One region of the Pseudoalteromonas sp. UBA2102 genome, then DNA from elsewhere that is predicted to be linked to it. Evidence: predicted binding sites of a transcription regulator. Region 1 holds the regulator's gene; each other region holds the start of a gene.

Region 1 (3,290 bases):
TCTAAAACGGCTAAATTATTTGAAGCCGCTACAGGGCTTGCAGCTATTATTACCGAGCAAGATAACAGTGTGTTAGATGCGCTTAATTTATATGGTATGCATTTAGGTACTGCTTTTCAGTTAGTTGATGACGTGCTTGATTACAACGCAGACGCTGACCAATTAGGTAAAAATATTGGTGATGATTTAGCAGAAGGTAAGCCAACCTTACCGCTAATATATGCGATGAAGCACGGCAGTGATCAGCAAAGAGCCCTTATTCGCGATGCCATTGAGCATTGCAATGGTATGGATAACCTTGAGGCTATTTTAACGGCACTTAAACAAACCAACGCACTTGAATTTACAATGCAAAAGGCACAGCAAGAAGCAGACAAGGCCATTGCCTGTTTAGACTTTTTAGCAGAGTCGCAGTACAAGCAAGCGTTAATCAGCTTAGCGCGTATAGCTGTAGAGCGAGATCACTAACTTTGCAGCTTCCCTTAATTAGTATTTAAGGGCCATAATTTTCGAGCAATAAAAAAGCCTGCATAAGCAGGCTTTTTTGTGCATAACTTGGCTATTACGCCATGAAATCAACACCTTCTTTGATGTCTTTTTTCAGAGTTTCAAGCATGTCGTTTTTAGCTTTTTCTTCAAATGCGCTTAGCTCGCCGTAAGAAAGGATTTCTTCTACGCCGTTTGTGCCTAAACGTACTGGGTGAGCAAAGTACTCTGCATCGCCATTTTCAACAGCAACGTATGCGTAATCTACTACGTCTTCACCTTGTAGGCCTTTAACTAAAGACATACAAAAACGTGCTGCAGCAGCACCCATAGATAATGTAGCTGAACCACCGCCCGCTTTAGCATTTACTACTTCAGTACCTGCATTTTGGATACGTGGAGTAAGTGTAGCTACTTCTTCTTCAGTGAAGCTTACGCCTTCAACTTGAGAAAGTAGAGGTAGAATGGTTGTGCCTGAGTGGCCACCAATTACTGGTACTTTAACGGTTGCTACGTCTACGCCTTTAAGCTCAGCAACAAATGCTTCTGAACGAATTACGTCAAGCGTAGTGATACCAAATACGCGCTTAGCGTCGTAAGTACCTGCTTTTTTGAATACTTCAGCAACAATTGGTACAGTGCCGTTTACTGGGTTAGTGATAACACCCACTAACGCTTTAGGACAGCTAGCTACAATGCCTTCTGCTAATGTTTTGATGATACCTGCGTTTACGTTAAATAAATCCGCACGATCCATACCTGGTTTACGTGGCATACCCGCTGGGATAAGTACGATATCACACCCTTCAAGCGCTTTATTTAAATCGTCTGCGCCAAAACCTGCTACTTTAACATCTGTAGGGATGTGAGATAGGTCAACCGCAACACCTGGTACAACTGGTGCAACATCGTAAAGTGATAATTCAGAACCAGCTGGTAAGCCTGTTTTTAATAATAAAGACAACGCTTGACCGATACCGCCTGCAGCACCTAATACAGCAACTTTCATTGGAATTCTCCGTAATTTGAGGTAGGAAATATTTGTGGCCCTTAAGATAATGAAATTAGCGACTAAAAACAAATTTATCCTGCTTATTTCAGGTATATTTTCGACCATAGTTGTAAACTTTGTTGGTTTATCGCAGCAAACTGGCAAGTTAACTAAACAACAGCTGCATAATTATTCATTTTTGTGTAGAATTTGCATTATAAATAACAAAAATGAATAAAGACTATGCAACCACAAGACAAACAAGAAGCGCTGGTAAAAGCGTTTAAAGCACTTTTAAAAGAAGAGAACTTTGGCTCGCAAGGCGAAATAGTCGAAGCATTAAAAGAGCAAGGCTTTGACAATATAAGCCAAAGTAAGGTGTCGCGCATGCTTAGTAAGTTTGGCGCTGTGCGTACCCGTAATGCTAAACAAGAAATGGTTTATTGCCTACCCGCAGAAATGGGCGTACCGACTGCTAAAAGCCCACTACGTCAGCTTGTTATTGATATTATGCATAACGAAATGATGATTATTATAACCACCAGCCCAGGCGCTGCGCAGTTAATTGCCCGCTTATTAGACTCACTAGGCAAAGCTGATGGTGTATTGGGCACAATTGCCGGAGATGACACTATTTTTATTGCGCCAGCAAAAATATCTGAAATAGACATTACACTAGAGCGCGTACGTATTTTATTTGATACGGTTTAAAGCTGTTTTAAAAAACTAACTGACGGCGCAAAAAACGCTGAGCCCATATCGGCTTGAGTAAAATCAAGCCAGTGGTCGTAACACTCCCCTTTTCCTATGCGGCTGTTAAGTACCTTTTCAAACGCACTCCCCGATGCTGAGCATGTAATACTTAGCATGCCTTGCTCGTAAACATCGCCATACGGCATGCTTTGGTTAAGCAGTATTGCTTGGCCGCTCTCATCTTTTAGCTCACTTCTAGTCGCGTGGCTAGTATCTACCTTTGGCTCAATTAAGGTGTTATCTAAACGTGTGCGCCCCATAATGTGTTCTTGCTCGCTTAGTGATAAATGCTGCCATACGCTCAGGTCATGCTTATAACGCTGTACATGAATATAGCTGCCTTGGTGTTCAAAGCTGTCGGGGTTATTAACCAGTGCCGTGATTCGTTTTTGGCGTCCATGTGGGGTGTCGCCTGCATAAATAAAGCCGTTAAAGTCTCGCCCATCTAAAAACCTAAAATTGCGAATTTGTTCAACCAGCTCTACATCGGGCGAAAACAACTTTAATATTTGCAATGCAAAAAGGTGATTAACATCTTCTCGGTCTGAGCGAATTTGTATGAATAAATCACATGGCTGTACGCGCATAACAAAATCACTGTGATTTATATTAGGAAAGCTTTGCAGCTCGCTTGGGATATATTCAGGTAGTATATGCGGCCAATATTGCGCGCCTATAGCCACCATGCAAGAGAGCATGGCTTCGGAGAACTGATCACTAAACTCTTCTTCAATTGCGCTTACGCGCTTAAGCTTTGCGCGCAATGACTCGTCTTGACCATCAAATACATTAAAAAATAAATGCAAACCGTGTAAGTTTGCTTCAGCACAAATCCCAGATTGCGCTTGCGCCATTGTTATTCCTTAGCTTTATAAAACACAGCGAATAACACATTTGTTATGATTCGAAAAAATTCACCGTGTGAGGTTTTATTTTTATTATAACCTGCTCATTTATTTCAAATGACTGGCCATATTGTGCGGCAACTTCAATCTCTTGCTCTGCAATTACAACAGTGTAAACATAAGCCGAGCCTATAAACCGACGGCTTAAAATGCTC
Region 2 (3,290 bases), on a different contig from region 1:
GGGTTTCGCTAAAGTTACGGTCAGATAAAATAAGCATTACACAGCCGGCTGCTGCTTTTTCTTGTGCAGCGTCGCAAATACGTGCAACCGCTTTTTCTAAACCTTCCTCTGCTGTGTATGTAATATCAATTTTACAGTAGCTGTAATGCTCGTCATCGGCATTAAGTAGCTGCTGCATGTCAGCATACATTAAAATTGGCGTATCAAACTGTAGGCGCTTAGCGTGGCCTGTAGTTTCATTAAATACGTTTTGCTCACTACCAATACACGTTGCCAGTGACATTACGTGGTTTTCACGCAACGGGTCGATTGGCGGGTTAGTCACTTGTGCAAACTTTTGGCGGAAGTAATCGTACAATGAACGATGCCCTTCGCTAAGTACTGCAAATGGCGTGTCATCACCCATAGAACCTGTTGCTTCTTGGCCATTTTCACCCATTACACGAATAACACTATCGAGCTCTTCGTTAGTGTAACCAAACATTTTTTGGTATTTAACAAGTGTTTCGTCATCAAATGAGCGATTACCCGCATCTTGCTCGGTAAGCTCTTCAAACGGGGTTAAACGTTTAACGTTTTCTTCAAGCCATGACTTATAAGGATGACGCGATTTTAAATCTTGGTCGATTTCGTCTGAGTGCCAAATTTTGCCTAATTTAGTATCAATTACTAACAGCTCACCTGGTCCTACACGGCCTTTTTCAACCACTTCATCTGCAGTGTAATCCCAAATCCCTACCTCAGAGGCAAGTGTAATAAAGCCATCTTGGGTAATAACATAGCGCGCTGGACGCAGGCCATTTCTGTCAAGGTTACAGGCTGCAAAACGCCCATCAGACATAACAATACCCGCAGGGCCATCCCACGGCTCCATGTGCATAGAGTTAAAGTCGTAAAATGCGCGTAAGTCATCATCCATAGCACGGTTTTTCTGCCATGCAGGTGGCACAAGCATACGCATAGCACGGAATAAATCCATGCCACCCGCTAAAAACAGCTCCAGCATGTTATCTAAGCTTGAAGAGTCAGAGCCGGTTTCGTTTACAAATGGCGCTGCACTTTGTAAATCAGGAATAAGTGGCGATGAAAACTTATACGAACGTGCACGAGCCCATTGGCGGTTACCTTCAATGGTATTAATTTCACCATTATGCGCTAAATACCTAAATGGTTGTGCTAAAGGCCAACGCGGCTGAGTATTAGTAGAAAAACGCTGATGGAATACACAAATAGCGCTGGTCATACGAATATCAGCTAAGTCTAAATAAAAGTTAGGCAAATCTGCAGGCATCATAAGGCCTTTATAGATAGTCACTAACCCCGATAAACTCGCAATATAAAACGACTCATCCTCTGCTAAACGCTTTTCTGCACGGCGACGTGCTACATATAAACGTCGCTCTAAATCTTTAGAGCGCCATCCTTCAGGCGCACTAACAAAAATTTGCTCAAAACCAGGTAATTGCTGTGTAGCAATTGGCCCTAGCATTGAAGGATCAGTAGGCACTTCACGCCAACCGAGTATTTTAAGTGTTTCTTGTTCTAATTCTTCACATAAAACCTGTTTTGCAGCTTGTGCTAAAACGGGATCTGAATTTAAGAAAACCATGCCTACGGCGTAATTTTTACCTAAGTGCCAATTATGCTCACTCGCAATAGCACGGAAAAAACTGTCAGGTTTTTGTAATAATAAACCACAGCCGTCACCTGTTTTACCATCGGCAGAAATACCACCGCGGTGCTGCATGCGATCAAGTCCAGTAATAGCTGTACGAATAAGCCGATGACTAGCTTGACCATTTACTTGGGCTATTAAGCCAAAGCCACAATTATCTTTTTCTAATGTTGAGTCGTATAACATAGACCCCTCCCTTGCTGCACTGTTAACGTGAATGAACTGCTCGACGATTTGCTAACAGACGCACAAAACTAGCCTCTATAGTAAATAGAGTCAATATTATTTTGAATACATATTCACATTCTTGAATATTTCTCACTTCAAGGCAAGATTTCTTTTTCACCCATAAGTTTTAACATTTAGCGCTTATTTGCGCGTTATTTTTTCATGACACTGGTGTCAATTTTAACATTTTGTAAAAACAAAGGCGTTAAAGCAATACCCTTTACGTAAACGTAAAGCATCAAAGCAATGAATAAATATTCACTAATTTCCCACAGGTTCAGTTAACATTTAGATAGTTTAATGCGTTTTAAATAAATTAGAGGTTTAGGATCACGCTTTTTTAGCGTTCATTAGTATAGTTATTAATTGTGGTATCGTTTTTAGTGCAGATGTAGTGAATTTTTATTTAATGCCAATTCGCTTGATTGAGCGAACTATTGTAAAGCTGGAAAAACGTGTTGATAGCTGGGCAAAAAACTCGCTATTTAGTTGTTCTAAAAAAGAATTACTTAACGCAGATAGCGACACGTTTAGCCCCGCAAAATGATTACGTCTTATTGCGCATTGATATAAAACTCATATTTTAATTAAAATTCGCGCTTATATTAAGTAGCTTTGTTGCTTACTTATCCTGACTAGGTGCACCTAAACAAGGAGCAAGGGCTGAGTTTGCTAACTATTGAGCACAAATTAATAGTTATAATCACCCACTGATGGGCTGACCAAGAGATTAAGACGTAATAAAGTTATATATAGGCACAAAAAAGCCACGTAAAACGTGGCTTTAATAATCTAGCAAAGTAGCAATTACTCTGCGTCAGCTTCTTTATACTTAGCTGCAGTTTCAGTGATCAGTGGCTGTAATTCACCACGTTGAAACATTTCAATGATAATGTCACAACCACCTACTAATTCGCCCTCAACCCAAAGCTGTGGGAAAGTAGGCCAATTTGCGTATGCTGGTAACTCAGCGCGAATATCTGGATTAAGTAAAATATCAACATAGGCAAATGGTTCGCCACATGACATTAGAGCTTGTGACGCTTGTGAAGAAAAACCACAATTTGGTAATTTAGGCGACCCTTTCATGTAAAGGATAATTGGGTTTTCTGAAATCTGCTGTTTAATTTTATCAATGGTTTCCATCTACAACCTCAAAATGACGATAGCTTGATATACCTAGGGCTTGAAAATAAATCATTGTGGCCACAGATATATAACTTAAAATGGGCAAATAAAGCCGCAATTGAAATAGTCTTTAGCAATAGCATTGCTGTTTGCTTAAACTTGAGTAAAATACTCAACAATTATAGTAACACTATATTTTCGTTTGGTATAGGTAAGTGCTCTGTTCTATCAGGCATTACGTACTATCAAGCGAGTTATC
Region 3 (3,290 bases), on a different contig from region 1:
AGAGTCAAAACTTTCAAGCTCAGCCACCCAGCTAAACTTATCTTCTCGCTTAGGTAACCTTACAATAGAAAATATACAGGTATTCGTATCTCTTAATACTGCGTTATAAGACACAGCCCAACTGTGCGCTAACATAGTGTATTTAATATCTGTATTGGCGAGCGCGTTTCTCACTTTATCTACAGAGCGCCCTGCAAGTTGGTTGTTTTCGTCAATGTATTGAAAGTCGGGGAATACTTCGGTCACTATTGTAATTTCAGCTGCATTAAGCCTTATGCATGCAAAACACAACAAAAATAAGTACAGCTTCATTTAGCTTCGCCTCAAAACTAAAACAGATATACACCAACTATAGCCGAGGGTAACCGAACCGCTAGTTTTTAACCTAGCCCTATACGCTGATAGGACTAGATTTTTTAAAGACTAACTTGCTATTTATTCATTGCACTAATTAAGAACGCTGAAATTTTAGCGCCTTCACGTAATGTTGTTTCTGAACTTGCTTGGCCTACTAATGAGCTGTCGGTAAATGGCGCTATTTCCATCATGTCGGCGCCAGTAATTGGAAACTCATCGGCAATAGCTTGTAAAATATCCAGTGCATGTTGCGGGGTTAAGCCGTTATCTTCTGGTGTGCCCGTTGCTGAGGCAAATTCGGCATCGAGTGCATCTATGTCAAAGCTTACATATACTTCATCTACGTTATCGGCTTTAAGCTGCGCAATGGTTTCATCTGCAACCGCTTTTGCACCACGTTCTATAATTTCATTAGCCCAATGTTGTTTTACACCAAAGGTGCTTTCCCAGTGCGATTTAGGTTTACCGCTTGAGCGAATACCAAACTGGATTAAATGATGCGGTGCAGGTAAAAACTCTAATATATGCGTACACCAGGAGCCAAAACATAAATCGATGCCTAAGCGCTCTACTAATAAATCGGTATGCGCATCAAAATGAATAATAGCGGTACGTTTGCCTTGCTCGCGCTTAGCTTTTAAATACGCTTTAGTTAGCGGGTAGCTAATTGAGTGATCGCCCCCAATACCAAATATGCCTTTATCTTTAAATGTGGCGTAAAAGCTGTCACACACATCTTCGGTAATAGAAAGCGGGCTTACGTAGTAATCATCGTTTTTATCGCCGTATAGGGCTTTTTGGCAGTTTGAAATTGTGGCGTCGTTTAAGTATTTATCATGTAATAAATGCGGTATAACACGCACATCACCTAAGTCGAAAGAGCGGCACTGGGTTTGCTGATCAATCAAGGCTGAGCGTAAGAATAATGGCCCCCAGTTTGCCCCACGTAAAATACCGCCGCCACAATCTGAGCTAATACCTAACATAACTGCTTTGTGAGGAGATTCGGGTAATTGTGTTAAAGAATCACGCCACAAAACATCAACATTTTCGCTTTGCCCATACAATTTATTACGTAATGCCGCTTTACGCTCTTTCGCGGTATTAACTGTAAATACACCATCGCCAGGTGCACATAAACAGTGCTCTACTTTACGTTTAAACGCGTCAAATTGTGTGCTCATAATAAATCCTATACTTGTGTGTTTTATTCATGTGGTTTTGATTAGTTATGCAAAAACTAAAATTATCGGCCTATTTGCAAATAACGCGTAATGCGCTCACTTATTGCTCAAGCGTTATTTACACGCTTATTTAAAAGCCGTTAAAATAAAGCCGAAATCAAACCGTAACTATTTGTTATTAAATAACTAAAAACGCTTCAAACCACGTATTGATAAATTTAAATTATCACCATAATCAATACATATAGACTCTCAATAAACAAGTCAACCACCCGCCTTTTAACGAACTTTAAGGCTTTGATTTAATATTCAATGTGAATGAATAAAGCCATCATTTATAAGTATTTTTCAACATCGGACATACGTCCTGTACTTAGTTTACATTTGCCGTAATGATGCTAGATTGACAACAAATTTTTATAAAAAGGCTTAGTTATGGAAAAGGTATTTCACTTAGGATTATGTATTGACGATTTAAAAGGGGCTGAACTTGCTATTGTCCCTGGTGACCCAGATCGTGCTGCACGCATTTCTCAATTCCTAGACAACCCAACCTGCCTTGCTCAAACACGTGAGTTTCATGTTTATTTAGGCCAGTTAAATGGTCACTCTGTGGTGATTTGTTCAACCGGTATTGGCGGCCCTTCAACCTCTATTGCTGTAGAGGAGCTGGCACAGCTTGGCGTACGTACTTTCTTACGCATTGGTACTACTGGGGCAATTCAGCCACATATTAATGAAGGTGATATTTTAGTAAGCCAAGCGTCTGTGCGTTTAGATGGCGCAAGCCAACACTTTGCACCACTTAGCTACCCTGCGGTATCTGACTTTTTTGCCACTCAAGCTATGGTGCAAGCGTGTAAAAACCTAGATATCGACTTCCACATTGGTATTACTGCCTCAAGCGATACATTCTACCCAGGGCAAGAGCGTTACGATACGCACTCGGGTTATGTACCTAAGTCATTACAAGGTAGCTGTGAAGAGTGGCAAAACCTAGGCGTGATGAACTACGAAATGGAGTCTGCTACCTTATTTACCATGTGTGCAGCGCTAGGCCTTAAAGCGGCGTGTGTTGCCGGTGTATTGGTTAACCGAACTCGCCAAGAAATTCCAAATGTTGATCACGGTGAAATTGAGAAAAAATCAGTGTCTGTGGTATTAGAAGCTGCAAAAGTACTATTAGGCTAATGCCTTTTTAGCGCTTTAATAAAACGCATAAAGCACAGCAATTGCTGTGCTTTATTGTTTTTAGCTTACCCTGAACTCTGGTTACCTTAGCTTTGCGCTAATCACTTCTATTTCTGGCAAATTGCTAAAGCTTGCAAGTACCGCACGTGCTACTCCCCCTTGGTTTTCATGACCTTGGGTTTCTAACAGTGTAATTGCTTTAATCGTTTTATCGTTAAAGCTAAGACCCGCTAAAAACAATTGACTAAGCGCACTTTGAAGTGGCGAAAGGCTTGGGCTGTAAGCCGCGTTTTCTGCGTAACTGCCGTAAAAGTCACCATTATTAAAGGTGCTTATTTTAACTGCGCTAAAGTTGTTACTATAAGGTACGTAGGCCATTAGCGCCATGGCTGCTAGTTTTTCATCAAGGGCTGTATCTGCAAATGTGTGTTGCTGCTGTTTTGGGTTAAACAGGCTAAAATCGTTGCCTAAATCAGTGGGGCCAAATGAATGCGGTAATAAATCAGCTAATTTAAAGTGCTGATCTGGTAGTAAAATATCAAACTCTTTTGCATCAGC

Evidence for each region. The regulator ArgR, encoded in region 1, controls arginine synthesis, uptake and breakdown. The targets are predictions, from matches to a motif close to ANTGAATANNTATTCANT.
Region 2: the regulator ArgR is predicted to act here: its motif matches at 1,962-1,979, upstream of gltB (glutamate synthase large subunit).
Region 3: the regulator ArgR is predicted to act here: its motif matches at 1,578-1,595, upstream of B2R65_RS03845 (arginase family protein).

What each region holds. Positions count from the first base shown of each region.
Region 1 covers NZ_DCYU01000117.1:5,399-8,688, reverse strand. Annotated here, with positions in the region: gene ispB (octaprenyl diphosphate synthase) at 1-468, shown strand, start outside; gene mdh (malate dehydrogenase) at 563-1,495, opposite strand; gene argR (transcriptional regulator ArgR) at 1,721-2,188, shown strand; gene B2R65_RS15785 (Dyp-type peroxidase) at 2,185-3,084, opposite strand; gene B2R65_RS15780 (ABC transporter ATP-binding protein) at 3,128-3,290, opposite strand, start outside.
Region 2 covers NZ_DCYU01000153.1:15,744-19,033, reverse strand. Annotated here, with positions in the region: gene gltB (glutamate synthase large subunit) at 1-1,861, opposite strand, end outside; gene B2R65_RS19475 (hypothetical protein) at 2,298-2,450, shown strand; gene B2R65_RS19470 (Grx4 family monothiol glutaredoxin) at 2,711-3,049, opposite strand.
Region 3 covers NZ_DCYU01000033.1:12,005-15,294, reverse strand. Annotated here, with positions in the region: gene B2R65_RS03850 (substrate-binding periplasmic protein) at 1-312, opposite strand, end outside; gene B2R65_RS03845 (arginase family protein) at 432-1,541, opposite strand; gene udp (uridine phosphorylase) at 1,977-2,732, shown strand; gene cdd (cytidine deaminase) at 2,814-3,290, opposite strand, start outside.